3 regions of the Pseudomonas silesiensis genome follow, and region 1 is predicted to be linked to each of the others. Evidence: predicted binding sites of a transcription regulator. Region 1 holds the regulator's gene; each other region holds the start of a gene.
The links. The regulator sigma-54, encoded in region 1, starts transcription at its own class of promoters, with help from an activator protein. The targets are predictions, from matches to a motif close to ANTGGCATNNANNTTGCTNT.
Positions count from the first base shown of each region.

Region 1 (9,527 bases):
GGATGCGGCCTCGCCTGCACCTCTTCATCATGGAGTCCATTGAACATGGCTTTTACCCTGCCTGCCTTGCCCTACGCCTACGATGCCCTGGAACCGCACATCGATGCGCAGACCATGGAAATCCACTACACCAAGCACCACCAGACCTACATCAACAACCTCAATGCCGCAGTGGAAGGCACCGAGTACGCCGAGTGGCCGGTGGAGAAACTGGTGGCAAGCATCCAGCAGCTGCCGGAAAAACTGCGCGCGGCGGTGATCAATCAGGGCGGCGGCCACGCCAATCATTCGTTGTTCTGGGAAGTGATGGCGCCTCACGGCGGTGGTCACCCCGAAGGTGCGCTGGCCAAGGCGATCGATCAGCAACTGGGTGGCCTGGACAGCTTCAAGGAGGCCTTTACCAAAGCCGCACTGACCCGATTCGGCAGCGGCTGGGCATGGCTCAGCGTCACGCCGCAACAGACACTGATCGTTGAAAGCAGTGGCAATCAGGACAGCCCGTTGATGAACGGCAATACGCCGATTCTCGGCCTCGACGTCTGGGAGCACGCCTATTACCTGCAATACCAGAACCGCCGCCCGGAATACATCAATGCGTTCTACAACGTGATCAATTGGCCAGAAGTCAGCGCGCGCTATCAAGCTGCACTGGTTTGAGTCTTCTATAAAATCTTCCAAGGCTGATTATGGGCACTGAAACACTGGCGATCGGAAACGGACGAATGTTTCGTTACGCGCTGGGATCGCTGTTACTGCTGGCGGGCATGACCTTGTTGGGTGCCCAGGGGCTGGTTTGGCTGGAGCTGGAACCGAAACTGATGCGTGCGCTGCAAGGCGGGGCAATCTGTGCCCTGGGCACGGCTTTGGGCGCGGTGCCGGTGTTGGTGATTCGACGCATGCCCCAGACTGTCAGCGATACGCTGCTGGGCTTCGGAGCCGGGGTAATGCTCGCGGCGACGGCGTTTTCACTGATCGTTCCGGGGATCACCGCCGCGGAAAACCTGGGGCTGACACCTTGGGCAGCCAGCGGCATGATCAGTTTCGGCATCATGCTCGGTGCGTTAGGGTTGTTCCTGGTGGATCGCAAGGTGTCCGGTGCGTCGTCGGAAATGCTCGTGGGTACCGTCGAACATCCGGTGATTCCACCGCGAATCTGGCTGTTCGTGTTTGCCATCATTGCCCACAACATTCCGGAAGGCATGGCAGTGGGCGTCTCGGCCGGTGGCGGGATGCCAGAGGCCGACAGCCTGGCCATGGGCATCGCCTTGCAGGATGTGCCGGAAGGGCTGGTGATTGCATTGGTGTTGGCCGGGGCGGGGATGTCCCGGGTCAAGGCATTCCTGATTGGCGCGGCGTCAGGGTTGGTCGAGCCGGTCTTTGCGCTGTTGTGCGCCTGGCTGGTCAGCCTGGCCGAGATGCTGTTGCCGTTGGGCTTGGCGTTGGCGGCGGGGGCAATGCTGTTGGTGGTGACCCATGAAGTCATTCCCGAGTCGCGTCGACACGGTCATGACAAGCTGGCCAGTCTTGGATTGTTGATCGGGTTTTGTTTGATGATGGTGATGGATACGGCTTTGGCGTAATACGGCCTGTGTAGGAGCGAGGCTTGCCCGCGAATGCCGTTACGCAGTGGAACTGATGAACCGTGTCATCGTTCTTCGCGGGCAAGCCTCGCTCCTACAAGGGCGAGTTTACTCACCTTCGTCGAAGTAGTTATTGATCAGCGACACCAGCGCATTCAGCGCCTCATCGGCCTGCTCGCCTTCGGTACTCAAATGAATCCTGGTGCCCTTGCCAGCCGCGAGCATCATCATCGCCATGATGCTTTTGCCATCGACTACCGAGTCCGGGGTGCGTCCCACCCTGATCGTGCAATCCTTGAACTGACCGGCAACCCCGACAAATTTGGCGGAAGCACGGGCGTGCAGGCCCAGCTTGTTGATGATTTCGATTTCCAGAGCAGGCATCGCGATGTGAATCCTTTAGCTGAGGTCGCGGTGGCGAACCTGGACGTTCTTCAGGGTATTTTGCAGGGCCTGACCCAGGCGTTCGGTCAGGTAGACGGAGCGGTGATGCCCGCCGGTGCAGCCAATGGCGATGGTGACGTAAGCGCGATTGCTGGCCGCAAAGCGGGGCAGCCACTTGAGCAGGTAGGTAGAAATGTCCTGGAACATTTCTTCGACGTCCGGCTGTGCTGCCAGGTAGTCGGCGACCGGCTTATCGAGCCCGGACTGTTCGCGCAATTCCGGCTTCCAGTAGGGATTCGGCAAACAACGTACGTCGAATACCAGGTCGGCGTCCACCGGCATGCCACGCTTGAAACCGAACGACTCCACCAGGAACGCCGTACCGGGTTCCGGTTGATTCAGCAAACGCAGCTTGATGGTATCGCGCAACTGATACAGGTTCAGGTTGGTGGTGTTGACCTTGAGATCGGCGAGGTCGGCAATCGGCCCGAGCAGCATGCTCTCATCGCTGATCGCCTCCGCCAGTGAACGGTTGGCATTGCTCAGCGGGTGACGCCGGCGGGTCTCCGAAAAACGTTTGAGCAAGGTTTCTTCGTCGGCGTCCAGATACAGTACATCGCACTGGATATGCCGGCTGCGGACTTCTTCCAGCAGCTCGGGAAAGCGTGAAAGGTGGCTCGGCAAGTTACGCGCGTCGATGGACACGGCAACCAGCGGCTGGGCGAGCTCGGTGTGGATCAACGCACGTTCGGCCAGCTCCGGCAGAAGCCCGGCAGGCAGGTTGTCGATGCAGTAGAAGCCGTTGTCCTCGAGAACATCGAGCGCGGTACTTTTACCTGAGCCGGAACGGCCACTGACGATGATCAAGCGCATGATTAATGACCGTTTTGCTCGTCCAGGACAACCTGATACAAGGCTTCATTGCTCGGGGCGCTGCGCAGCTTATCGCGTACTTCCTTGCGATCGAGCATGCTGGCGATCTGGCGCAGCAGCTCCAGGTGCGCATCGGTAGCGGCTTCCGGGACCAGCAGCACGAACAGCAGGTCAACCGGGGCACCGTCGATGGCGTCGAAATCGATGGGAGCGTCCAGATGCATCAAGGCACTGACGGGTGAGGTGCAGCCCTTGAGCCGACAATGGGGGATGGCGATGCCGTTGCCAAAACCGGTCGAGCCGAGTTTTTCACGGGCAATCAGAGCCTCGAAGACATCTTGCATCTCCAGATCCGGCACTTCTTTATGGATGAGGTTGGCAATTTGCTCGAGGGCTTTCTTTTTACTGCCGCCCGGCACGTTCACGAGGGAACGGCCGGGGGTCAGGATGCTTTCAAGTCGGATCATGGGTTGGGAGTGTTAACGACCGGTCGCGCCCTGGAGGAGGCTCTGGGTCTTTTCCTTATGCTTTTTGAGTTGTTTATCCAGCTTGTCGGTCAATGCGTCGATGGCCGCGTACATATCGGTATGTTCCGCGTTGGCGACGACTTCATTGCCGGGAATATGCAGCGTGGCTTCGATTTTCTGCTTCAGCTTTTCGACCGTCATCGTGACCTGCACGTTGGTGATCTTGTCGAAGTGCCTCTCCAATCGTTCGAGTTTTTCGCCGATGTAGGTGCGAAGAGGTTCGGTCACTTCCAGTTGGTGTCCACTGATGTTGACTTGCATACAGCTTCTCCTTCGTTGCCAGTGCATAAAGCGGCAGGCAGAAATGCCTGCCACTGGAACGCTGTGGCGTGGCTCTACATCAACCGCTTGCGTTCGCTCGAAGGCGCGATCCCGAGGGATTCGCGGTACTTGGCGACGGTGCGGCGAGCCACCTGAATGCCTTGTGCCTCCAGTAAACCAGCGATCTTGCTGTCACTCAACGGCTTTTTCTGATTTTCCGCTGCAACCAGTTTTTTGATGATCGCGCGGATCGCCGTGGACGAGCATTCACCGCCTTCCGAGGTGCTGACGTGGCTGGAAAAAAAGTATTTCAGTTCATAGATGCCCCGGGGGGTATGCATGAATTTCTGCGTGGTCACCCGGGAAATCGTCGACTCGTGCATGCCCACCGCCTCGGCAATGTCATGCAGCACCAACGGCTTCATGGCTTCGTCGCCGTACTCCAGGAAGCCGCGCTGATGCTCGACGATCTGGGTGGCCACCTTCATCAGGGTTTCGTTGCGGCTCTGCAGGCTCTTGATGAACCAGCGGGCTTCTTGCAACTGATTGCGCATGAAGGTGTTGTCGGCACTGGTGTCGGCGCGGCGCACGAAACCGGCGTATTGGGCGTTGACCCGCAGCCGTGGCACCGATTCCTGGTTCAGCTCCACCAGCCAGCGCTCGTTGTCCTTGCGCACGATGACATCGGGGACGACGTATTCGGCTTCGCTGGACTCGATCTGCGAGCCAGGACGCGGGTTGAGGCTCTGCACCAGCTCGATCACCTGGCGCAGTTCATCTTCCTTGAGCTTCATGCGGCGCATCAGCTGGCTGTAGTCGCGGCTGCCAAGCAGGTCGATGTAATCGCTGACCAGACGCTTGGCCTCGGCCAGCCACGGGGTCTTGGCGGGCAATTGGCGCAATTGCAGCAACAGGCATTCGCCCAGGTTGCGGGCGGCGATGCCGGCGGGTTCGAATTGCTGGATGCGATGCAGGACGGCTTCTATTTCGTCCAGTTCGATGTCCAGTTCCGGGTCGAAGGCTTCGAGAATTTCCTCGAGGGTTTCGTCCAGGTAGCCCTGATTGTTGATGCAGTCGATCAGGGTCACGGCAATCAGGCGATCGGTGTCGGACATCGGTGCCAGGTTCAGTTGCCACAGCAGATGGCTTTGCAGGCTCTCACCGGCCGATGTACGGGTAGTGAAGTCCCACTCGTCGTCATCGTTGCTCGGCAGGCTGCTGGCGCTGGTCTGGTAAACGTCTTCCCAGGCGGTATCGACCGGCAGTTCGTTGGGAATGCGCTCGTTCCAGTCACCTTCCTCGAGGTTATCCACCGTCGGGGCGGTTTCCTGGTAGGAGGGTTCCGTCACATCGGCGTTGGGTTGCTGTTCGGCTTTGTCGGCCAAGGGGTCGGCGTTATCGAAGTCGTCGCCTTCTTCCTGGCGTTCGAGCATCGGATTGGACTCCAGGGCCTCCTGGATTTCCTGTTGCAGGTCCAGGGTCGACAATTGGAGCAGGCGGATGGCCTGTTGCAGCTGCGGTGTCATCGTCAGCTGCTGGCCCATTCTCAAGACTAGCGATGGTTTCATGGCAGGGGCTTAACACCTTATTCGCCGGCGCACATGCGCCATCCACTACAGGGCGCCGGAGCGCCAAACATAAGCAAATTATATGCCCGAAACTTTAGCGTTTGCCTAGAGCGTTGTAACAATAAAAAAGTGTTGATTTTTTATCGAGACAAGCGCTTGAGCGACAGCTGGACACCTCAGCGCCTACAGGCGGAACTCATGGCCCAGATACACTTCCTTGACCAGCTCGTTGGCCAGGATGGTGTCGGAGTCGCCTTCGGCGATCAGTTGGCCATCGTTGACGATATAGGCGGTTTCGCAGATATCCAGGGTTTCGCGGACGTTGTGGTCCGTGATCAGCACACCAATGCCCTTGGCCTTGAGGTGATGGATGATCTGTTTGATGTCGCCTACCGAAATCGGGTCCACGCCGGCGAAGGGTTCGTCGAGGAGGATGAATTTCGGATTGGTGGCCAGTGCCCGGGCGATTTCCACGCGGCGGCGCTCACCACCGGACAGGCTCATGCCGAGGTTGTCGCGGATGTGGTGGATATGGAATTCCTGCAGCAGGCTTTCCAGCTCCTTGCGACGACCAGCCTTGTCGAGCTCCTTGCGGGTCTCGAGGATCGCCAGGATGTTATCGGCCACCGAGAGCTTGCGGAAGATCGACGCTTCCTGCGGAAGATAGCCGATACCGGCTTTCGCGCGACCGTGCATCGGCTGATGGCTGACATCCAGATCATCGATCAGTACGCGGCCCTGATCGGCCTGTACCAGGCCGACGATCATGTAGAAGCAGGTGGTTTTGCCGGCGCCGTTAGGGCCGAGCAAGCCGACGATCTGACCGCTGTCGATCGACAGGCTGACGTCGCGCACGACCTGGCGGCTCTTGTAGCTCTTGGCCAGATGCTGAGCTTTCAGAGTTGCCATTACTGGGCCTTTTGCTCGTCGGTTTTCTTTTTCGGCTGGATCACCATGTCGATGCGCGGGCGCGACTCGGTCACCTTGTTGCCTGTAGCGCGACCGGCGCTCGCCAGTTTCTTCTCTGTGTCGTAGACGATTTTCTCGCCCTGGGTGACGTTGTTGTCCTTGTCGATGACTTTGGCGCGATCGATCAGCACGACGCGGTTTTGCGAGGCGTGGTACTGGATAGTGACGCCATAGCCCTGAACCGGCTTGGTGTCGCCGGCGGTCTGCAGTTGCTCGAAGTAGGCGAGGTTGCCCACCGAGGTCACCACGTCGATATCGCCGGCCGGGGTGCGGGTGATGGTCACGGTGTTGCCGGTGACCTTCATCGAACCCTGGGTGATGATCACGTCGCCCTTGTAGGTGGCAACGCCATTCTTGTCGTCCAGTTGGGCATCGTCGGCTTGAATGCGGATAGGCTGCTCTTGATCGTTCGGCAGAGCCCAGGCGCTCACGCTTCCCAGTGCTGCGCCCAGACTGAGCAAAATAGGGAGGGTTTTAACGAGCCTCATACTGTCCTCTTACGTTCGATAGCAGGTGTATCCTGCTTTCTTTCAAATACGCTTTCATGCCCGTGCCGGTCGACACACCACCCGCGCCGTCGATTCTAACGGGTTGCTCGGTCTGCGCATATTGCCGCTGCGGGAACACGGTCATGCGAGTGCTGGTAATAATGGTCGTGCGCTTTTTTTCGTCGGTGCGGGCGATACGTACCGAGTCGATCAGTTCGACTTCGGTTCCGCCGGAATTGACTTCGCCGCGTTCGCTCTGCACGTGCCACGGAAACTCGGTGCCGCGGAACATGTTCAGGTCCGGCTTGCTGACCAGCGTCACGTCAGTGGCCTTGAGGTGTTCGACCTTGTCGGACGTCATGTCGTACTGCAATTTGCCATCTGGCAGGTACTGCACGGTATGGGTGTTGGTCGCGTACCAGTCGATCCGGGTTTCATCGGCCTTGGCGGCCGGCTTGTCGAGGAAGCGCTCCGGACTGATGTTCCAGTAACCGACCGCCGCGAAAATGGCGGCGATGCACCCGAACACCAGGAATTTGCGAATCGTTTTGCTCAGCATAGTGGGCTCACAGGTACGCGGCGTTGGCCGCATCGAGACGGCCCTGGGCGCGCAGGATCAATTCGCAGAATTCGCGAGCGGCACCTTCGCCGCCACGGGCCAGGGTGATGCCGTGGGCGTGTTCACGCACGAAACTGGCGGCACTGGCCACCGCCATGCCCAGGCCGACGCGGCGAATGACCGGCAGGTCCGGCAAGTCGTCGCCGAGGTAGGCGACCTGTTCATAGCTTAGGTCGAGTTGCGCCAGAAGCTCGTCGAGCACCACCAGTTTGTCTTCGCGACCCTGGTACAGGTGTGGAATGCCGAGGTTCTTCGCCCGTCGCTCGACCACCGGGGTCTTGCGTCCGCTGATGATAGCGGTCTGCACGCCGGCTGCCATCAACATCTTGATGCCCTGGCCGTCGAGGGTGTTGAACGTCTTGAATTCGCTGCCGTCTTCCAGGAAATACAGGCGTCCGTCGGTCAGTACGCCATCGACGTCGAATATCGCCAGCTTGATGTTCTTGCCGCGTTCCAGCAGATCGGTGCTCATTACATTACTCCTGCACGCAGCAGATCGGACAGGTTGAAGGCGCCGATCGGACGGTCCTCCTTGTCCACCACCACCAGTGCGTTGATTCGATGGTCTTCCATGATTTTCAGGGCCTCGGCGGCCAGCATTTCAGGGCGAGCCGTCTTGCCATGCACGGTCATGACCTGGTCGATGGTGGCGTGATGGATGTCGATGGCGCGGTCCAGGGTGCGGCGCAAATCGCCGTCGGTGAAGATCCCGGCGAGTTTACCATCGGCTTCCAGGATCACCGTCATGCCCAGACCTTTACGGGTCATTTCCATCAGCGCGTCCTTGAGCAGGGTGCCGCGCTGCACCTGCGGCAGTTCCTGCCCGGCGTGCATGACGTTTTCCACTTTCAGCAGCAGGCGTCGGCCAAGGGCGCCGCCGGGATGGGAAAAGGCGAAATCTTCAGCGGTAAACCCCCGGGCTTCGAGCAGCGCAACGGCCAGGGCATCGCCCATGACCAGGGCCGCAGTGGTCGACGACGTCGGTGCCAGGTTCAGCGGGCAGGCTTCGTGTTCGACGTGCACGTTGAGATTGACCTCGGCAGCCTTGGCCAGCGGGGAGTCGGGGTTGCCGGTCATGCTGATCAGCTGGATGCCCAAGCGCTTGATCAGTGGCAGCAGGGTCACGATTTCATTGGTCGAGCCGGAGTTCGACAGCGCCAGAATGACGTCGTCGCGGGTGATCATGCCCATGTCGCCGTGGCTGGCTTCGGCCGGGTGCACGAAAAAAGCCGTGGTGCCGGTGCTCGCCAGGGTGGCGGCAATCTTGTTGCCGATGTGCCCTGACTTGCCCATGCCGACCACGACCACGCGGCCCTTGCTGGCCAGAATCATCTCGCAAGCGCGTACGAAATCCGCGTCGATACGGGGCAACAAGCCGGTGACGGCTTCCAGTTCGAGGCGGACGGTGCGTTGTGCAGACTGAATCAGGTCGCTGGATTGGCTCATGTCGGAAATCGTATAGCCTGATGAAAAGGCGGCGATTATAACGGTTATGATCGAAAGCCTCACGCAAGTTCGTCGCGCTTTGTCACTCCCTGTTACTTAATCCCTGCAAATACACGCTTTTGCCCTGTCATGTTGCGGAACATGAACCGGCGTGGGCCTTGGGCGCTTGGCCTTTGCAGTGATATAGTTCGCCGCCAGTTCGGCCCTGCCCGGGGAGGCATGTGCTTTCGCAAGAAAGTCAGGCGTCCGAGTGAGAGGCTGCATCGCAAGGAGTTTAGATGAGTGCCGATAACGCCTACGCGGTCGAGCTGAAGGGACTGACCTTCAAGCGCGGTGCGCGCAGCATTTTCAATAACGTCGATATCCGTATACCGCGCGGCAAGGTCACCGGCATAATGGGGCCTTCCGGGTGTGGCAAGACCACGCTGTTGCGTTTGATGGGCGCCCAATTGCGCCCGACCAAGGGCGAGGTCTGGGTCAACGGTCAGAACCTGCCGAAGCTGTCGCGCAGCGACCTGTTCGATGCGCGCAAGCACATGGGCGTGCTGTTTCAGAGCGGCGCGCTGTTCACCGATCTCGATGTGTTCGAGAACGTCGCCTTTCCGCTACGGGTTCATACCGAGCTTCCGGAAGAAATGATCCGGGACATCGTCCTGCTCAAATTGCAGGCCGTGGGCTTGCGTGGCGCCATCGACCTGATGCCTGACGAGCTGTCCGGCGGCATGAAGCGCCGTGTCGCGCTGGCCCGGGCGATTGCCCTCGATCCGCAGATCCTCATGTATGACGAGCCCTTTGTCGGTCAGGATCCGATC
Region 1 covers NZ_CP014870.1:5,653,494-5,663,020, reverse strand. The annotation lists gene PMA3_RS25140 (hypothetical protein) at 1-43, shown strand, start outside; gene PMA3_RS25135 (superoxide dismutase) at 46-657, shown strand; gene PMA3_RS25130 (ZIP family metal transporter) at 687-1,580, shown strand; gene PMA3_RS25125 (HPr family phosphocarrier protein) at 1,689-1,964, opposite strand; gene rapZ (RNase adapter RapZ) at 1,980-2,837, opposite strand; gene ptsN (PTS IIA-like nitrogen regulatory protein PtsN) at 2,840-3,304, opposite strand; gene hpf (ribosome hibernation-promoting factor, HPF/YfiA family) at 3,317-3,625, opposite strand; gene PMA3_RS25105 (RNA polymerase factor sigma-54) at 3,700-5,193, opposite strand; gene lptB (LPS export ABC transporter ATP-binding protein) at 5,377-6,102, opposite strand; gene lptA (lipopolysaccharide transport periplasmic protein LptA) at 6,102-6,650, opposite strand; gene lptC (LPS export ABC transporter periplasmic protein LptC) at 6,637-7,209, opposite strand; gene PMA3_RS25085 (KdsC family phosphatase) at 7,217-7,741, opposite strand; gene PMA3_RS25080 (KpsF/GutQ family sugar-phosphate isomerase) at 7,741-8,715, opposite strand; gene PMA3_RS25075 (ATP-binding cassette domain-containing protein) at 8,994-9,527, shown strand, end outside.

Region 2 (9,527 bases), 720 kb from region 1:
TGCACTTCCTGACGCTGGACCGGATCATAGATGTCCAGGCTGGTGCTCAGGTTCGGCTGGCTGACGGTACCGGTGCCGTCATTGCCCTGGGCATTGGTGGACGTCAGTGGCGCGGCCGTGGCCAGGCGCTTGATGTCGGTCATGACGGTGGTCATGTCGGCTGCGGCACCACGGGTCGGGGTGATCTTGAAGGTGTCGCCGGCAGTCACCGGGCCGCTGTCGAGGCTGAGGCTGAAACCGTCGATCACCGGTGCGGGCGTCGCACCCAGGGTAAAACTGCCCATGTCGGAGTTGTCCGACAGACGCCGCACGCTGTAGCCCGTGGCGCTGGTGAAGGTCACCTGATAATCGCTGGCCGCCAGCTTGCCGGTGTCCTTGATGGTCACGTCCAGGTTGCCGGACGCCGGATTGTTGTGGGCACTGGCTATGCTGCGCTGGCTGATGGCGAGCGCACTGTTGATGTCGTTGAACAGTGCCGAGCCAAAATTGCCGCTCTGGTCCAGCCCCTGCCCCAACTGCTTGTTGACCTGGTCAGCCACCACCATGGCGATCCGGCCGAGCCCGTTGACCGCTGGCGTCAGGACGTCTTCGCGGTAACGCAACAGGCCGCCCATCTCGCCGCCGCTGACCACGCTGGTGATATCGATCGTGGAAGAGCCACGATCCATGATGATCGCGGAACGGGTCGGGTCAGCCTTGTCGGCCTCTACACGTAACGCGTTGACAGTATTGCCGATGACCAGCGGCTGGCCGCTGCCCAGGTAAATATCCAGGCTGCCATTGTTTTCGGTGACCTGGGTGCCGACCAGCTCGGAGAGCTGGCGCACGGTTTCGTTGCGCTGGTCCAGCAACTCGTTGGGCGTACCACCCGAACCGCTGACTTCGCTGATTTTCTTGTTGTAGGAGGCAACGGTAGCGGCCAGCTTGTTGACCTGTTCAGCCATCGAGCCCAACTGATCGTTGATGTACGAGCCCTGCTGAGTCAGTTGCTGCGAGATGGCATTGAAGCGGCTGCTCAACCCTTGCGCGTTGGTCAACAGCGCTTGCCGCGCGGCAGTGTCGTTGGCGTTGCCGGACAGCGTTTGCAAGGACGAGAAGAATGATTGCAGCGTCTTGGAGATGCCGGTGCTGCCGTCGGACAGCAGCTTGTCCACCTGCGTGGCCTGGCCCAGATAAGCCTGTGCATCACTGTTGAGCGAGGTGGTGGTCTGCAACTGCGCGTCGAGGTAGCTGCTGTAGACCCGACGCACGTCGGACAAGGTCGTGCCGGAGCCGATGAATACATTGCCGTACTGATTGGAGCCTTTGCTGCTCTGCACAGTTTGCTGGCGTGAATACCCGGCGGTGTCGACGTTGGCAATGTTATTGCCGGTCGTCAGCAACGAAGCATGGCCTGCAGCCAGACCCGACATCCCGATATTGAGCAAACTCATGATTCAGACCCTTATGCCTATATAGGCGTGGTGGAAACGCCCGCCGCAGCGTAGTTCTGGTAACTGGTCATCTGCCTGGCTATCTGCGAAATCTTGCTGGCGTAGTCCGGGTCGGTGGCGTAACCGGCCTTCTGCAACTCGCGCACAAATTGTTCCGGGTTATCGGCGGATTTCACGACGTCTTGATAACGATTGTTCGATTGCAGCAAGGTCACCAGGTCATGGAAGCTGTCCTTGTAGGACGCGTAGGAACGGAACTGCGCCGTCTCCTTGACCATGGCGCCATTTCTGAATTCGCTGGTGATCGCCCGCGCCGAGTCGCCCTGCCAGCTGCTGCCGGCCTTGATGCCGAACAGGTTGTGGCTGCTGCTGCCGTCCTGGGCGCGCATGACCGATTTGCCCCAGCCGGTTTCCAGGGCGGCCTGGGCCACCAGGTAACGCGGATCGACGCCGATGCGGTCGGCGGCTTCCTTGGCCATGGGCAGCATGGTGTTGACGAATTCGTCGGCGGAGCTGAACGCCTTTTTCGCCGGTGCCAGGGGGATTTGCGCCATGGCACGACCCTGGATCTGCAGGCGCCCGGTGGCGGCGGTATCGGTTTGCGCGGTCAGCCAATCGCCGTTGTACAGGGGGCCGGCCCCGGTTGGAGTGCTCGCCGTCACCGGGGCCTTGTTCAGTGCTGTGATGGCGGACGGCGCCGTGGTCGATGGCTTGGTCGATGCTGATGGCACCAGCCCGGCGAGCAAGCGGTCGGCCAGTTTCGGTGGCAGGGCCAGGCGCCGCTGATTGATCAGGGCCATGTCGTTGTGATGCGCACCCTCCCCCGCGCTCGCCGCCGATTTCACCGAGCGCGAAGCCCACAAGGGTCGCTCGCCATTGAGGCGCGACAACGGCCCTTGGGTGGCGACAGTGCCAGCGCCAATCGGTGTTTCCACCGCCGCTTTCGCTGCGGCCTGCTTGGCGGCGGACGCTGCTGCGGCTTCGCCCGGCGCCAGGGGTTTGTTCTTCGCCATCTGGCGCATCAACACGTCCGCCAGGCCGATGCCGCCGCCTTCGCGGGACATGGAAACGGCCAGTTGCTGGTCGTACATTTCCTGGTACTGCTTGGCCGCCGGGGTGTTGAGCGGATTGTCCTGGCCCAGCGCATCGGTGGCCGAGCGCATGGACTTGAGCATTTCGCCGAGGAACAGCGACTCGAATTCCTGCGCGACCTTACGCAGGTTGCCGTCGCTGTTCTTGTCGCCGACCTTGAGCTGGTTCAGGCGATTGAGGTCCGAATAAGACCCCGAATCGCTGCTGCTGACCCCCAATCCTTTGCGCATGTCCATGGTCGTTATCCTCAGATCACGATCAAGTCGGCTTGCAAGGCGCCGGCCTGTTTCAGTGCTTCGAGGATCGCCATCAGGTCACCCGGCGCGGCGCCGACCTGGTTCACCGCCCGGACGATTTCGTCGAGGGTGGTGCCCGGGCCGAACTTGAACATCGGCTTGGCTTCCTGCTCGGCGTTGACCCGCGAGCGCGGCACGACCGCCGTCTGCCCGTTGGACAGAGGGCCGGGCTGGCTGACGATCGGGTCTTCGGTGATGGTCACGGTCAGGCTGCCGTGGGTCACGGCGGCCGGGGACACCTTGACGTTCTGGCCGATCACGATGGTGCCGGTGCGGGAGTTGATGATGACTTTCGCCACCGCCTGGCCCGGGTCGACTTCGAGGTTCTCGAGGATCGACAGGTAGTCGACGCGCTGGCTCGGGTCCAGCGGCGCGCTGACCCGAATCGAGCCGCCGTCGATGGCCTGGGCGACGCCGGGGCCGAGCAGGTCGTTGATCTTGTCGACGATGCGCTTGGCGGTGGTGAAGTCCGAACGGTTGAGGTTCAGGGTCAGGCTGTTGCCCTGGTTGAAGCCGCTCGGCACCGAACGCTCGACCGAGGCACCGCCGGGGATGCGCCCGGCCGAGGGCACGTTGACGGTGATCTTGGAACCGTCGCGACCTTCGGCATCGAAGCCGCCGACCACCAGGTTGCCCTGGGCGATGGCGTAGACGTTGCCGTCGATGCCCTTGAGCGGGGTCAGCAGCAAGGTGCCGCCGCGCAGGCTCTTGGAGTTGCCGATGGAAGAGACAGTAATGTCGATCTGCTGACCCGGCTTGGCGAACGCCGGCAAGTCGGCACTGATCGACACGGCCGCGACGTTTTTCAATTGCACGTTGCCCGACCCCGGCGGCACCTTGATGCCGAACTGCGAGAGCATGTTGTTGAAGGTCTGCAGGGTGAACGGAGTCTGGGTCGTCTGGTCGCCGGTACCGTTAAGCCCGACCACCAGGCCGTAGCCGATCAATTGGTTGGAACGCACCCCGGAAATGCTGGCGATATCCTTCAGCCGCTCGGCCTGGGCGCTGGACGCTGCACACACCATCAAGGCCGCAACGATGAGACTTCTCAAATTCAACGTGGCCACCTAAAAAGGGAACAGCGGGCTGAGGAAGAAACGGTCGAACCAGCCGGGCTGACTCGCATCGGCAAAGGCACCGGTGCCCGAGTAAGTGATGCGCGCGTCGGCGACCCGGGTCGAGGACACGGTGTTGTCGGTGGCGATGTCATCGGCGCGCACCAGGCCGGCAATCCGCACAAGCTCGTCACCGGTATTGAGGGTCAGCCACTTCTCGCCGCGCACGGCGATGATGCCGTTGGGCAAGACGTCGGCGACGGTCACCGTGATCGAACCGGTCAGGCTGTTGCTCTGGCCGGACTTGCTGTCGCCCTTGGTCGCGCGGTCGCCGGCGTAACCGACGTCCAGGCTCAGGTTACCGCTGCCCACCGGGTCGTTGGTGCTCAGGCCGCCGCCGAAAAACGAACTCAGGCCGATGTCGGTCTTGCTGTTCTTGGCGGTTTGCGAATTGGCGTTCTTGCTGGCCTGGGTGCGCTCGTTCAGGGTGATGGTGATGATGTCACCGACCCGGAACGCCTTGCGGTCGCTGTACAGGTTCTGTTCGAAACCGGCCTGGTAGATCGAGCCGTTGTTGGCCGCAGCCGGCAGCGGCGTGCGCGGCAACACCGGGGCGTAGTAAGGGTCATTGGGCTTGGGCGGCGGGGCGACACAACCCGCGAGCGCGGTGATCGCACCCAGTGCCAGGACAGATATAAAGCGATTCATGACCCTACCTCACGGTGTTGCCGGCGACCTCGTGGCCGCCCCATGGACTTGATTACAGATTCTGCGTGACGAACGAGAGCATCTGGTCGGCGGTGGAAATCACCTTGGAGTTCATCTCGTAGGCGCGTTGAGTGGTGATCATGTTGACCATCTCTTCAACGGTGCTGACGTTGGAGGTTTCCAGGGTGTTCTGCAGCGTGGTGCCGAAACCGGCCAGGCCCGGGGTGCCGACTTGCGGCGCGCCGCTGGCGGCGGTTTCCAGGAACAGGTTGTTGCCCACGGCCTGCAGGCCGGCCGGGTTGATGAAGTCGGCGGTTTGCAGGTTGCCGATCACCTGGGCGGCCGGGTTGCCGGCAACGGTGATGGACACGGTGCCGTCGCGACCGACCGTGAAGGTCTGGGCGTCGTTGGGGATGACAATCGCCGGTTCCAGGGCGAAGCCGCTGGCGTTGACGATCTGGCCGTTGGAGTCGAGGTGGAAGGTACCGTCACGGGTGTAGGACGTGGTGCCGTCCGGTTGCAGGATCTGGAAGAATCCGCGGCCGTCGATGGCCATGTCCAACGGTTGCTCGGTGGTCTGCAGGCTGCCGGCGGTGAAGTTTTTCTGGGTGCCGACGATACGCACACCGGTACCCAGTTGCAGACCCGACGGCAGTTCGCTGTCCTGGGTCGACTGGGCGCCTGGCTGGCGCTTGATCTGGTAGAGCAAGTCCTGGAACTCGGCGCGGTCACGCTTGAACCCCGTGGTCGAGACGTTGGCCAGGTTGTTGGAAATGGTCGTCAGGTTGGTGTCCTGGGCGGACAGACCTGTTTTGGCAACCCATAGAGCCGGAAGCATTCGATTCTCCTCGTGCGCCTGTTTAACGGCGCGACGTTCTGATGATTATTAGATCTGCAAGACCCGAGCCATGGCCTGGTCGTCTTCTTTGGCGCTGTTCATCATCTTGACGTGCAGTTCGAACTGCTTGGCCAGGGCCAGCACCGAGGTCATTTCTTCCACGGCATTGACGTTGCTCGACTCGAGAAATCCCGACACCAGCTTTACGTTGGCATCGGCCTGCGCCGGCTGGCCGTCCTTGGTATGGATCGAACCGTCCAGGCCTTTGGTCATGTTCTTGAAGTCCGGGTTGACCAGTTTGATGCGGTCGACTTGCGCCATCACCCGCGGGCCCTCACCCATCGCGCGAATACTGATGGTGCCGTCCTCGCCGACTTCGATCTGCTGCTCGGGTGGCACGGCAATCGGCCCGCCATTGCCCAGCACCGGCATGCCGTTGCCGGCCCGCAGCACGCCGAGGGCGTCGACGTTCAGGCTGCCGGTGCGCACGTAGCTTTCGCCGCCGTCGGGGTTCTGCACCGCAATCCAGCCGTTGCCTTGCACCGCGACATCGAGGTCGCGGCCGGTCTCTACCAGCGCGCCAGGGGAAAAGTCAGTTGCCGGCCGCTCGGACAGGGCAAACGCACGCGCCGGAAAGCCGTCACCGAACACCGGCATCGAACGCGCCTGCTCCAGGTCTTTCTGGAAGCCGTTGGTGGAGATGTTCGCCAGGTTGTTCGCATGAGCCTTTTGCGCCAGTGCATTCTGGCTGGCGCCGGTCATTGCCACATAAAGGTACTTGTCCACACTCTTTCCTCTGCATGCCGGACGTTTGCCGCCCAGTGCTGTACTGCTGAGCGATAAGCAATTTGCAGACCAACTTTTTTCTGGCGGCGTGGGGGCCGGGAAACAAAGGGTTTGAGGGGTTCCGAGGGGATTGGGGAATGGGTTGGAGACGAAAAACCGGCGGTGTCATGCCGCTTTGAGGCAAGGCTTGGCGTGGGCGTTGGATGTTCCTGCCCCTTCGCGGGCAAGCCCGCTCCCACAGGGATCTTCAGGGTTCACACTATTCATGAACAACCGACAACCCTGTGGGAGCGGCGGTGCGACGATTCGACTTGCCCGCGAAGGGGCCGGCACCTCCACAACAAGAGTCAGCTATGACTCCGTCTTGCCCACCTCATACTCGCGCAACTTATTGGCAATGGTGGTATGCGAAACCCCCAACCGCTTGCCCAGTTGCCGACTGCTCGGATGCTCGGAATACAAGCGCTCCAGCACCGCCTTCTCGAAGCGCCCGACAATCGCATCCAACCCACCCTCCAGCGAGAAATCGCCAAGGGGCTGACGCACCCCGTAATCCGGCAGTCGAATGTGCTCGGCCTTGACCGTCCCGCCTTCGCACAACGAAACCGCCTGGAACAACACGTTCTCCAGCTGCCGGACATTGCCCGGCCAATGGTAGTGACTGAGCCGCTCCATCGCCGCCGGCGCCAGTTTCGGCAGCGGGCAACCGATCTGCCGGCTGGCCTGATCGAGGAAGTGTTCCACCAGCGGGGTCAACCCGTCGAGACACTCGCGCAATGGCGGGATGTGCAACGACAGCACGTTCAGGCGGTGATACAGATCCTGGCGAAACTCCCCGCGAGCGCACAGTTCGGACAGGTCGACCTGGGTTGCGCAGATCACCCGCACGTCCAGATAAACCTCTTCATCGCTGCCGACACGACGGAAGCAACCGTCCTGCAGGAAGCGCAGCAATTTCACCTGCAGGCGCGGGCTCATTTCCCCGACGCCATCGAGAAACAGCGTACCGCCCGCCGTCAGCTCCAGCAGCCCGAGTTTGCCTTCGGCCCGCGCCCCTTCGAAGGCACCGGGGCCGTAGCCGAACAATTCGGTCTCGGCCATGGATTCCGGCAGACCGGCGCAGTTGAGCGCCATCAGCGGTGACTGGCCACGGGGGCTCGCCAGGTGGCAGGCGCGCGCCAACAACTCCTTGCCGGTGCCGGTTTCGCCTTCGATCAATAGCGGCGCATCCAGCGGCGCCATGCGTCTGGCTTCGCGCACCACGGCCGCCATCACTTTGGAGCTCTGGAAGATGCTGTCGAACCCGCGCAGTTCCTGCTTGCGCACGTTATAAATGCGCTCACCCACCCGATCCGCGCGATGCAAAGTCAGTACCGCGCCGGCCATGGCTTCGCTGTCGTCATGCTCCGATTGCAACGGCGCAATGTCGGCGAGAAACACGTCGCCCTTGACCTTGACCCGCAGCCCATTGATTCGCGACTTGTTGGCGCGCACCAGTTCCGGCAAGTCGAAATCCTCGGCGTAGCGCGACAACGGGATCCCCGGCACCTCATCGACGCGCACCCCGAGCAACTGCGCCGCCGCGCGGTTGGCCGCGACGATCGAGCCGCCCATGTCGATCGACAGCACCGGAAATTCCAGCGCGCCGAGCAAGGCATTGAGCTCCATGTGCCGACGCTCGCTGGGCATCAGCCCTACACGCTTGACCCCGAAGACCCCGGCAATCGATTCGAATTTCGGCCGTAGCGCCTGGAACTGGATGTTGATCAGGTTCGGGCAATGCAGGTAGATGGCATTGCCATGCTCACCGCCGACCTCGCCGCGAGCGACGTTGATCCCGTACTCCACCAGCAGATTGAGAATGTCGCGCAGGATGCCGATGCGGTTCTGGCAGTGGACTTTGATACGCATATAAAGGCCCGAAAAAGCGGTGGATGGGTTGGATACCTAAAGTGCAGCCTGTGGGAGCGAGCTTGCTCGCGATGAGGGTGTGTCAGGCGACATTAATTGCGTGACCCACCGCTATCGCGAGCAAGCTCGCTCCCACAGGTTTCGCAGTGCTCCCGGCCCTATTTATTTGCCGAGGCGCTCAGATAGTCGTCAAGATTATGTGACACCTGGACGCCATTTCAAACCCGCAGATCTCAATACCTGCGCGACACCCGGGAAACCGTAACGAATACTTTACGAAAATCAAAGATTTTTCCTACGATCACGGCAAACCATCTGCTGCAACGCCGAACACCTTGGAGTATTTCTAAGTCCATAGCAGGACATAACAAGAACGAAATCCCCTAGCAGGAGAGCAGCATGAAGCAGACGCACTACGTGGCTCGCGAGCCCGATGCGCAAGGTTTTATCGACTACCCCGCCGAAGAACACGCGGTGTGGAACACGCTGATCACTCGCCAACTGAAAGTGATCGAAGGGCGTGCGTGCCAGGAATACCTGGACGGAATCGAAAAACTCGGTCTGCCCCACGACCGCATTCCGCAACTTGGCGAGATCAACAAGGTTCTCGGTGAAACCACCGGCTGGCAAGTCGCCCGGGTACCTGCACTGATTCCCTTCCAGACTTTTTTTGAATTGCTCGCCAGCAAGCAGTTTCCGGTGGCGACCTTTATTCGTACCCGCGAAGAGCTGGATTACCTGCAAGAGCCGGACATTTTCCACGAGATTTTCGGTCACTGCCCGCTGCTGACCAACCCCTGGTTTGCCGAATTCACCCACACCTACGGCAAACTCGGCCTGCAGGCGACCAAGGAAGAGCGCGTGTACCTGGCGCGTCTATACTGGATGACCATCGAGTTTGGCCTGGTCGATACGCCGCAAGGTATGCGCATCTACGGCGGCGGCATCCTCTCCTCGCCTAAAGAAACGGTGTACTGCCTGTCGGACGAACCTGAGCATCACACGTTCGATCCGCTGGAATGCATGCGCACGCCGTATCGCATCGACATTCTGCAGCCGCTGTACTTTGTCCTGCCGAACCTCAAGCGCCTGTTCGATGTGGCTCATGAAGACATCATGAGCATGGTCAAGCAAGGCATGCAGCTGGGCTTGCACACCCCGAAGTTTCCGCCGAAAGCCGCGTGATCCGCAGCTTTTAGAATCAAGTGAGCCTGTCCGGAACCCACGCTTTGGTTTAGCGTGGCGAGACTGACGGCCGATTTCCAATAATTCGATTTCAGGAACCCATCATGTCCACATTGAACCAAGCCCACTGCGAAGCCTGCCGCGCCGATGCCCCACAAGTCAGCGACGAAGAACTGCCGGTACTGATCAAGCAGATCCCTGACTGGAACATCGAAGTTCGCGA
Region 2 covers NZ_CP014870.1:4,932,815-4,942,341, forward strand. The annotation lists gene flgK (flagellar hook-associated protein FlgK) at 1-1,433, opposite strand, end outside; gene flgJ (flagellar assembly peptidoglycan hydrolase FlgJ) at 1,451-2,761, opposite strand; gene PMA3_RS21800 (flagellar basal body P-ring protein FlgI) at 2,773-3,846, opposite strand; gene flgH (flagellar basal body L-ring protein FlgH) at 3,889-4,584, opposite strand; gene flgG (flagellar basal-body rod protein FlgG) at 4,637-5,422, opposite strand; gene PMA3_RS21815 (flagellar basal body rod protein FlgF) at 5,471-6,208, opposite strand; gene PMA3_RS21820 (sigma-54-dependent transcriptional regulator) at 6,560-8,119, opposite strand; gene phhA (phenylalanine 4-monooxygenase) at 8,519-9,304, shown strand; gene PMA3_RS21830 (4a-hydroxytetrahydrobiopterin dehydratase) at 9,409-9,527, shown strand, end outside.
Region 2: the regulator sigma-54 is predicted to act here: its motif matches at 6,263-6,282, upstream of PMA3_RS21815 (flagellar basal body rod protein FlgF).

Region 3 (9,527 bases), 1.9 Mb from region 1:
ATCAGTCCGCTGGGCAACGAAGTGCCGACCTACGAGTTCGCCTACACCGATGAGCGCTCCTGGCAGGCGCGTTACGACTACGATTTCGCGGCCCTTGGCGTGCCGGGGCTGACCAGTACTGTGCGCTACATCACCGGCAGCAATGTCGATACCGGCCTGGGTTTTGAAGGCAAGGATCGCGAACGTGATCTGGATCTCGGCTATGTGCTGCAGAGCGGCAGCCTCAAGGGCCTGGGTATTCGCGTACGCAATGTGATGGCGCGTTCCAACTACCGCAGTGACATCGATGAGAACCGTTTGATCCTCAGCTATACGTGGACGCTGCTATGAAGCTGCGATCACAGATTGCTCATGCAATTACCCATCACTTGATACGTCACGCTATGGGTCTGGCCTTGATGATCGATGTAGACCATGGTCGCCGGCACAACGTCGCATGAGGTTGCGGTGTCGGTCACTGAAACCACTTGGGCGATGTCCAGCGGCTGCGCCGGGTTGTACGGGGTGGCAGCTGGCTCGTTGCCAGCGGCCATGGCCGAGGTGGCGACAAGGGTCAGAAACAGGCTGATCAGGGTTTTCATTTTTCCGTGCTCCGTGTTGATTCCGATACCGCAATTCTAGTCTTTGCCCTTGGCTGATAAAGAGGCTAGGGTCTGATTCAGCTTTACAAGAAACGTAACAATCCTTGCCCCTGGAGGGCCCATGGACCTGCTGAACAACATGCGGGTGTTCGTCCGCGTGGTGGACTGCGCAAGTTTTACCGCTGCCGCCGATGCGCTGGACCTGTCGACTGCGCAAGTGTCGCGACTGGTGGCGGATCTGGAGCAGCATGTTCAGGCTCGCTTGCTGCAACGCACTACGCGGCGGTTGAGCCTGACCGAGGCCGGTGAGCGCTTCCTGTTGCGCAGTCGACAAATACTCGAAGAAATGGAGGAGGCAACGGCAGAAGCCCGCGGTGCGCACCTCAAGCCGAGTGGGCGCCTGCGGGTGCACAGCATGAATGGCCTGGGCGTGCTGATCACGCCATTGATCGCCCGCTACAGCGAGCTTTATCCCGATGTAGTGTTCGAGTTGACCCTGTCGCAGCGCAATCCCGATCCGCTGGAGGAAGGGCACGATGTGGTGATTTCGATCGCCCACGAACTGGCCGATTCGCAATTGGTCGCCCAGTCCATCGGACAGATCTACAGCGTGCTCTGCGCCTCCCCGGCGTACCTGCAGCGGCGTGGTGTACCGCACACGCCGCTGGCGCTGAACGAGCATCAGTGCCTGCGCATGGTGGACCCCTTGTACAGCGATGAATGGGTATTCCAGGACGAGCATGGCGAACAGGCGCTCAGCCCGGCGAAAACCTTTCAGTGCAACGTCGCCGAATCGATGGTCAAGGCGTCGGAGGCCGGGATGGGGGTCAGCCTGATTCCGTTCTATACCGCGACTCGCCCCTTGAGCGATGGCACTTTGTTGCGCTTGCTGCCGGCCTGGCGCCCCCGCCAGCGCACGGTGTATGCGCTGTACCCGTCACGGCGCTTTCTCGATGCCAAGGTCCGGACCTGGGTGGACTTCCTCAAGGCCGAATTACCCAGGCTGTTCGCCGAGCACGAGGCGGTGATGGACGATCCACGGCATTGGGCCTGACGTCGAAGCGCTGACCCAGGGCGGTGTAGACTGAGGGTCTGTTCTCTTTCGGCAAGACAAGGGAGTGTGCCCTGCGATGATCGGCGCCGAGTTACTGTCACCTGAATCCCTTGCGGTAGGGTGGTTGATCTATGCGCCGGTGCTGATCTGGGCTGTCGCGCGAGCGCCGTGGGTCGAGTTGTTCAGTGACAGCCGCCGCCAGCATTTGCTGTTCGGCACGGTGTTCGCGCTGTTCATGCTGTGGCTGGTGCGACGGGACTTCGATACCGGCGTCTCCTACCACTTCATCGGCATGACCGCCGTGACCCTGTTGCTCGACTGGCCGTTGGCGATTGTCGGCGGGTTGGTCGCGCAAGCGGGGCTGGTGCTGCTCGGGCGCCAGGATCTGGCGGCGATGGGGGTCAACGGTGCGTTGCTGATTCTGCTGCCGGTGCTGGTCACCGAGTGCTGTGCGATCCTGGTGGAGCGGGCGCAGCCGCGAAATCCCTTTGTGTATATCTTCGTTTCCGGTTTTTTTGCGGCGGCGCTCTCGGCGTTGCTGTGCCTGCTGCTGGCGCTGTGGTTGCTGTGGTTCGACGAACGTTTTGCCATGCCCTATTGGCTGGAAGACTTTGTCGGTTACCTATGGCTGATCATTTTTCCCGAAGCGTTTATCAACGGCATGGTGGTCAGCGCGCTGGTGGTGTTCTGTCCCGAGTGGCTGGAGACCTTCAACCGCACGCGCTACCTTTCGGCGCCCTGGAATGACGACGATCCCAAATCTTGATCCACATCAAATCCAAAAATCGTTGACGAATCCATGCTTCGGAAAACCTTCAGGAGCATCGAAATGAGTGTCTACGAGTGGGCAAGGCAGGAGTTACGCCAGAGTGTAAATACGGCGCAAGAGGTGGGGTTTGATCCGGAGCTGAGCCTGCGCGCCTTGCTCAGTGCGGTGGTGCAGCAAAGCAAGGCGGTGCGCAGTGTCGAGGATCTGGCGGATGAGTTGCATTTTCTCGCCGAAAACCTCGATGAGGATCGCGATTACGGCTTCATACGTCCCTGATGCCCCGGATCAGTGACGCGGCTCGAAATCTTCGCTGAACATGTCGTCTTCGGCATCCGGGCTCACCGGAATCTTGTGTTCTTCCGACGCCCAGGCGCCCAGGTCGATCAGTTTGCAACGGTCCGAGCAGAATGGCCGGAATTTGCTTTCGGGGCTCCACTCGACAGGGGCGCCGCAGGTTGGGCAATCGACGGTTGGGGTTTGGCTCATGACTGGCCTCCACGCAATGTAAGGTAAAAGTGATGCAGGCGTTCGACCTCGCTGTGCAGCCAGGCGAGGTCGCGGTCATTGACCACCACATCGTCGGCATGGCTCAGGCGATCCTGGCGGCTGGACTGGGCCTTGAGGATCGCCTGGACCTGTTGTTCGCTGGTCTGGTCGCGCTGCAGGGTGCGTTCGATCTGTAGCTGTTCGGGCGCATCGATCACCAGCACCCGTTGGGTCATGGCGTACTGACCTGACTCGATCAGCAACGGCGAAACCAGAATCGCATAAGGCGATTGTGCCTTGGCCAGATGATCGGCGATTTCTTCGGCGATCAGCGGATGCAGCAGTGCTTCGAGCCAGCGGCGTTCTTCCGGCACTTCAAAGATCAGTTTGCGCAGCGCCGCGCGATCCAGCTGCCCGTCGGCTTGCAGCACGCCGGGACCGAAGTGTTCGGCGATCTTCGCCAGGGCCGGGCGCCCCGGTTCCACCACCCAACGCGCCGCATGGTCGGCGTCCACCAGGTGCACGCCCAGGTCAATGAAGTGCTGGGCAGCCGCGCTTTTGCCGCTGCCGATGCCGCCGGTCAGGCCGAGAATCCAGGGTTTTTCCACAAGGGTATTCATTTCAAACCGACAAACTGCCAATAGAAGTCGGTTATTTGACCACCCCAGAGCAAGGCAATCCAGCCGGCAATTGCCAGATAGGGGCCGAAAGGGATCGGTGTCGAGGTTTGCGCGTTGCGCATGCGCAGCCAGATCACGCCGATAACGGCGCCCACCAGGGATGACAACAGGAGGGTCAGTGGCAGGATCTGCCAGCCGCCCCAGGCGCCGAACATCGCCAACAGCTTGAAATCACCGTGGCCCATGCCGTCCTTGCCGGTGACCAGCTTGAACAGCCAGAACACCGACCACAGCGCCGTGTAGCCGGCTATCGCGCCCCACAATGCCTCCTGGAGCGGCGCGAACAGGCCGAAACTGTTGATGATCAATCCGAGCCACATCAGGGGGAGTACCAGCACATCCGGCAGCAGCTGGTGCTCTGCGTCGATCAGGCTCATGGCCAACAGGCCCCAGGTCAGGACGAGCACCATGCACGCCGGCCAACCGAACCCGAAGTGCCAGGCGATGAACGCCGACAGCAGCCCGCAAGCCAGTTCGGTCAACGGGTAGCGTTTGCTGATCGGCGTCTTGCAGCTTGAACATCGCCCTCGCAGAAATGCATAACTGAGCACTGGAATGTTTTCCCAGGCCCGAATCCGGTGGCTGCAGTGCGGGCATTGAGAGTGGGGCAGCAGCAGGTTGTAAGTCGGCAGGGGCGTGTCCTCAGGCAAGCCCAGGATGTCATGGGCCTGCAGTCGCCACTCACGCTCGAGCATTTTTGGCAGGCGCCAGATCACCACATTGAGGAAGCTGCCGACCAGCAGGCCGACCACTGCGGCAATGACGACGAAGGCCAGCGGAAAGACAGTCAGAATATCGTTCAAGGGCATGTCAGATCGCAGCGCCGAGTTGGAAGATGGGCAGGTACATCGCAACCACCAGGCCACCGACGACAACCCCCAGTACCACCATGATGAACGGTTCCATCAGGCTGGTGAGGTTATCGACCATGTTGTCCACTTCGTCCTCGTAGAAACTCGCGACCTTGTCGAGCATGTCGTCCAGCGCCCCGGACTCTTCGCCAATGGCCGTCATCTGGATCGCCATGTTCGGAAAGATGCCGGAGGAGCGCATGGAAAAATTCAGCTGCATGCCGGTCGCCACGTCCTGCCTGATGCGCAGCACGGCGCGCTTGAACACGATGTTGCCGGTGGCGCCCGCCACTGACTCCAGTGCCTCGACCAACGGCACGCCCGCGGCGAAGGTGGTCGACAGCGTACGGGCGTAACGGGCCACGGCGGACTTGTACATCAACGTGCCCACCAACGGCAGTTTCAGCAGCCAGGTATCCGTCCGGTCCCGAAAGGCTTGCGACGTCTTGAACGCGTGTCGCAGGCCGAAGAATGCCGCTATCAGCGCGCCGAGCAGCACCCACCACCATTCCTGCAAGAATTCCGAGAGGCCGATGACCATCACGGTGAAGGCTGGCAGTTCGGCGCCAAACCCCTTGAACACCGACTCGAACTGCGGCACCACCTTGACCAGCAGGATCCCGGTCACGATGATCGCGACGAACACCACGGCGAGCGGGTAAGTCATGGCTTTCTTGATCTTTGCCTTGAGGCTTTCGCTCTTTTCCTTGTAGGTCGCTACTCGCTCCAACAGGGTGTCCAGGGCGCCGGCCTGTTCGCCGGCATCGACCAGGTTGCAGTAGAGCTCATCGAAATATTGGGGTTTTTTGCGCAGCGCCGCGGCAAAGCTGTTGCCCGCCGCGACTTCCTGTTTCACCTCGTCCACCAGCTTGCGCATGGCCGGGTTATCGAAGCCTTCGCCGATGATGTCGAACGATTGCAACAGCGGCACACCGGCTTTCATCATGGTCGCCATCTGCCGGGTGAACAGGGCAATGTCATGGGCCTTGATGCGCTTGCCCAGGTTGAAAATCGAGGCGGATTTCTTGCGCACCTTGCCGGGATTGATCCCTTGTTTACGCAATTGCGCCTTGATCAGCGCCGGGTTCTGACCGCTGAGTTCGCCGGTCATTTTCGTGCCTTTCCGGTCCGTACCTTCCCAGGCATACACGCTGATTTTTGCTGCCTTGACCGCCATGTTCAGTCCTTGGTGACCCGGTTGATTTCTTCAAGGCTGGTGATGCCCTGCATGGCCTTGATCAACCCGGAAGTGCGCAGGTCGTTGAACCCGTCCTTGCGCATCTGGGTATCGATTTCCAGCGAGTTGCCCTCGGCCATGATCAGCCGTTGCAACTCGGGAGTGTTCTTCACCACTTCATAAATCCCTACGCGCCCTTTGTAACCGTTGTTGCAGTGATCGCAACCGACGGGCTCATAGATCGTGAACGAGCCGATGCGTTCCGCGGGGAAACCTTCCTTTAGTAGCGCCTCCCGGGGAATCTCGATCGGTCGCTTGCAATGGCTGCACAGTTTACGCGCCAGGCGTTGGGCGATGATCAGGCTCACCGAAGTAGCGATGTTGAAGCCCTGGATGCCCATATTGTGCAGGCGGGTCAGGGTTTCCGCAGCGCTGTTGGTGTGCAGGGTCGACAGCACAAGGTGCCCGGTCTGGGCGGCCTTGATGGCGATTTCCGCCGTTTCCAGGTCGCGGATCTCGCCGACCATGATCACGTCCGGATCCTGACGCAGAAACGAACGCAGGGCCTGGGCGAATCCCAGGCCCTGCTTGGGATTGACGTTGACCTGGTTGATGCCTTCCATGTTGATCTCCACCGGGTCTTCGGCGGTGGAAATGTTGATGTCCACGGTATTGAGGATATTCAGGCCGGTGTAGAGCGACACGGTCTTGCCCGACCCGGTGGGCCCTGTCACCAGAATCATCCCCTGTGGCTGCTTGAGTGCGGCCATGAACAAGTCTTTCTGATCGGGCTCGTAGCCGAGGGCATCGATGCCCATTTGCGCGCTGGACGGATCGAGGATCCGGATCACCACTTTCTCGCCCCACAGGGTCGGCAGGGTGTTGACCCGAAAGTCGATGGACTTGCTCTTGGACAGGCGCATCTTGATCCGCCCGTCCTGGGGCCGGCGTCGTTCGGAGATGTCGAGGCTGGCCATGACTTTCAGCCGCGAAGCGATGCGGTTGGCCAATTGAATCGGCGGCTTGGCGACTTCCCGCAGCATGCCGTCGGTGCGCATCCGCACGCGGTAGGATTTTTCGTAGGGTTCGAAGTGCAGGTCGGAGGAACCGCTTTTGATCGCATCGAGCAACATCTTGTGAACGAAGCGCACCACGGGCGCGTCATCGGTATCCTGTCCGGCGACGGCGTCCTGACGGTTGTCATCGATCGACTCGATGTCCACGCCATCGAGGTCAACGTCGGCCATGTCTTCCAGGCCGGTACTGTGGCTGTCGAAGAATTTCTCGATGGCGTCCGTGAGCTTTTCGTCTTCGACCAGAATGGCTTCGGTACTGAGCCCGGTGCTGAACTGGATGTCGTTGATGGCCTGTTGATTGGTCGGGTCGGAAACCCCCACGAACAGTTTGTTGCCGCGCCGCCACAAGGGCAGGGCGTGGTGCTGGCGGACCAGTTTCTCGCTGACCAGCCCTTTGGGTTGTGACTCTTTATCCAGGCAGTGGAGATCCAGCAGCGCCATGCCGAAATGCTCCGAGGCAATCTCGGCAACCTGACGGCTATTCACCAGTTTGTTTTGCACCAGGTAGCTGACCAGGGAAATCCGGTTGCGCTGGGCTTGCTGATACGCCTGTTGCGCGCTTTTGTCAGTGAGCAGTTCAGCCAGGACCAATTGCTTGGCCAGGCCGCTAAGGGCGATGTCATTCATGGGGATACCGGACGCAGACAATGCATGTCTTATAGCCTAGTCAAGCGGCAGAGCCAAACCCGTGGGACTGAGGTGACAATAATTGTCAGATAGTGCGGATCCTGGGGGTAGGAAAAGGCGATTGTCTGGGCTCAACCCCCCGAAAGCAGTACACGACGGATTTGGCATGGACTGTGCTGGGGCTAATTCAGATCATGAGATTTCGACTCATGCATGGAGCTTGTCTATGAATACTCAGAAAGGTTTTACGCTGATTGAGCTGTTGATCGTTGTGGCGATCATCGGGATTCTTGCGACGTTTGCGTTGCCGGCTTACTCCAAATATCAGGCGAAGGCCAAGGTCACCGCTGGCCTGGCGGAGATTTCGGCGCTGAAAATACCATTTGAAGACCTTATGAATAACGGGAACAGCCCGGCGAATGTGGCGGCAATTGGGGGGGTTAGCCCAACTCCAAACTGCACGCTGACAGCGTCTGGTACAGCCACTGATGGTACCGGGACTATTGTTTGTACGATCGTTAACGCGCCTGCACCGGTTTTAGGCAAGACGATCACGCTGACGCGCTCGACGACTGGCTGGGTTTGCACCAGCACCGCGGGCGAGGACTTCTTGCCTAAAGGTTGCACCACTGGCGTTTAACGTTTCACAAAGCTTTAGTACGCAAAGCCCCGCCCTAAACAGCGGGGTTTTTTTTGACAAACTCCTTCAAATCTCCAAAACCAAGAAAATCCCGACAATTCATGGCCTTAGGCCTGCGGCAAAACCCGCAACTTGCATGTAGATAATTTGCAAGTCATGCATTTTGCATGATTCCGAAAATTGAGTGAATTATTAAGCTGTTGATTTACAAGGATTTATTGTCTGTCTCAAACTTGGCACAGCGTTCGCAATATACCCAGTAACCCTGCTGACAAGACACGCAGCAGACTTTATGAAAAACAGGAGTTACTCGTATGAAGAAGTTCGCTATCGCTGCCGCTACTGCTACCGCGCTGACCCTGACCCTGGGCAACGTTGCATTCGCCCAGACTCAAGCCACTCAAGCGCCAATGGTGCTGGCTGCCGGTGAAGTTGCCGAAGTCAAAGAAGCTAGCTCCGATACCTGGATCACCACCAAAGTCAAAGCAGACCTGGTCACCGAAAAAGGCATTCCTGGTACTGACATCAAGGTTGAAACAAACAAAGGTGTTGTTTCCCTGTCGTCTACCGTTGCCGTGACCGACGCACAGAAAGCCACCGCCGTGGCTATCGCCAAGAAAATCAAAGGCGTCCAAGCGGTCTCCGCTGACGGCCTGAAAGCCGAGTAAGGCACGACTTCTCGCCTGAACCGGGAGAAGGCGCGGTAGACGAGCCGAGTCATACGTCTGCCGCAACTTGAGAGTTCATGCGAAAGGCCACAAGGACGTGGCCGTTACAGGCCTCGAACATTCGTGTTCGGGGCCTGTTCTATTGTGGGCGCCGCAAAACCAACTGTGGGAGCGGGCTTGCTCCGGGCGGCGTTCCGATGAAAGCGGACTGACATTCAACACCTGAGCTGAATCAAAGACCGCTTCGCGAGCAAGCCCGCTCCCACAGTTGGTCGGTGGTGAAACTCAGTTACCGCGCTTGCTGGTGATCTGCTTCAACCGATTACCTTCAAACCGCAAGTACTGGTACATCCCGCCGTTTGGCCCGTAGGTCCATTCCTCGACCTGGAACTCTTCCCGTCGGTCGACACTGCGTTTGTAGCCCAGCACATCGCGGCTGACCGGTTCGCCGCATTTCTGCAGCACCTCGCCAGACCTGTCCCCGACACTGATCAGTTGACTGCCGCAGCGCAGGGTATCCGCGGCCGACGCTTGACTCGCAGCCAGCGCGAGGGTCAGGCCTGTCAGCCATGGCCTGAGCATCATTCGGCATCCAGATGCAGCGGGGTGATCACCCGGCCGTCGCTTTCCGCCTGACCCAGGCTGGCGTCGACGAAGTACACGCGCTCGTCGGCCAACTGAGCCTTGTCGACCAGGTAGTCCTTGATGCTGCTGGCGCGATCCTGCCCCAGCTGCCGTAACAACACGTCGCTGGAACTCCAGAAGTTGATCACGCCCTCGCGCATCTTCGCGGTGCGTTCTTCCTTGCCCAGATCCTTCCATTCGGCGGGGGGCTGAGTCTTCAGGCGGGTGCGGTAAATGCCCTCCAGCAGCGGTCCTTTCTCGCTGTCCGGTACTTCCACCAGCGCGGCGTTGGCC
Region 3 covers NZ_CP014870.1:764,351-773,877, forward strand. The annotation lists gene PMA3_RS03365 (OprD family porin) at 1-330, shown strand, start outside; gene PMA3_RS03370 (DUF2790 domain-containing protein) at 339-581, opposite strand; gene PMA3_RS03375 (LysR family transcriptional regulator) at 703-1,635, shown strand; gene PMA3_RS03380 (energy-coupling factor ABC transporter permease) at 1,712-2,401, shown strand; gene PMA3_RS03385 (hypothetical protein) at 2,465-2,680, shown strand; gene yacG (DNA gyrase inhibitor YacG) at 2,690-2,890, opposite strand; gene coaE (dephospho-CoA kinase) at 2,887-3,510, opposite strand; gene PMA3_RS03400 (prepilin peptidase) at 3,507-4,379, opposite strand; gene PMA3_RS03405 (type II secretion system F family protein) at 4,381-5,598, opposite strand; gene pilB (type IV-A pilus assembly ATPase PilB) at 5,601-7,301, opposite strand; gene PMA3_RS03415 (pilin) at 7,528-7,941, shown strand; gene PMA3_RS03420 (BON domain-containing protein) at 8,256-8,609, shown strand; gene PMA3_RS03425 (DUF2845 domain-containing protein) at 8,895-9,194, opposite strand; gene PMA3_RS03430 (DUF748 domain-containing protein) at 9,191-9,527, opposite strand, start outside.
Region 3: the regulator sigma-54 is predicted to act here: its motif matches at 7,462-7,481, upstream of PMA3_RS03415 (pilin).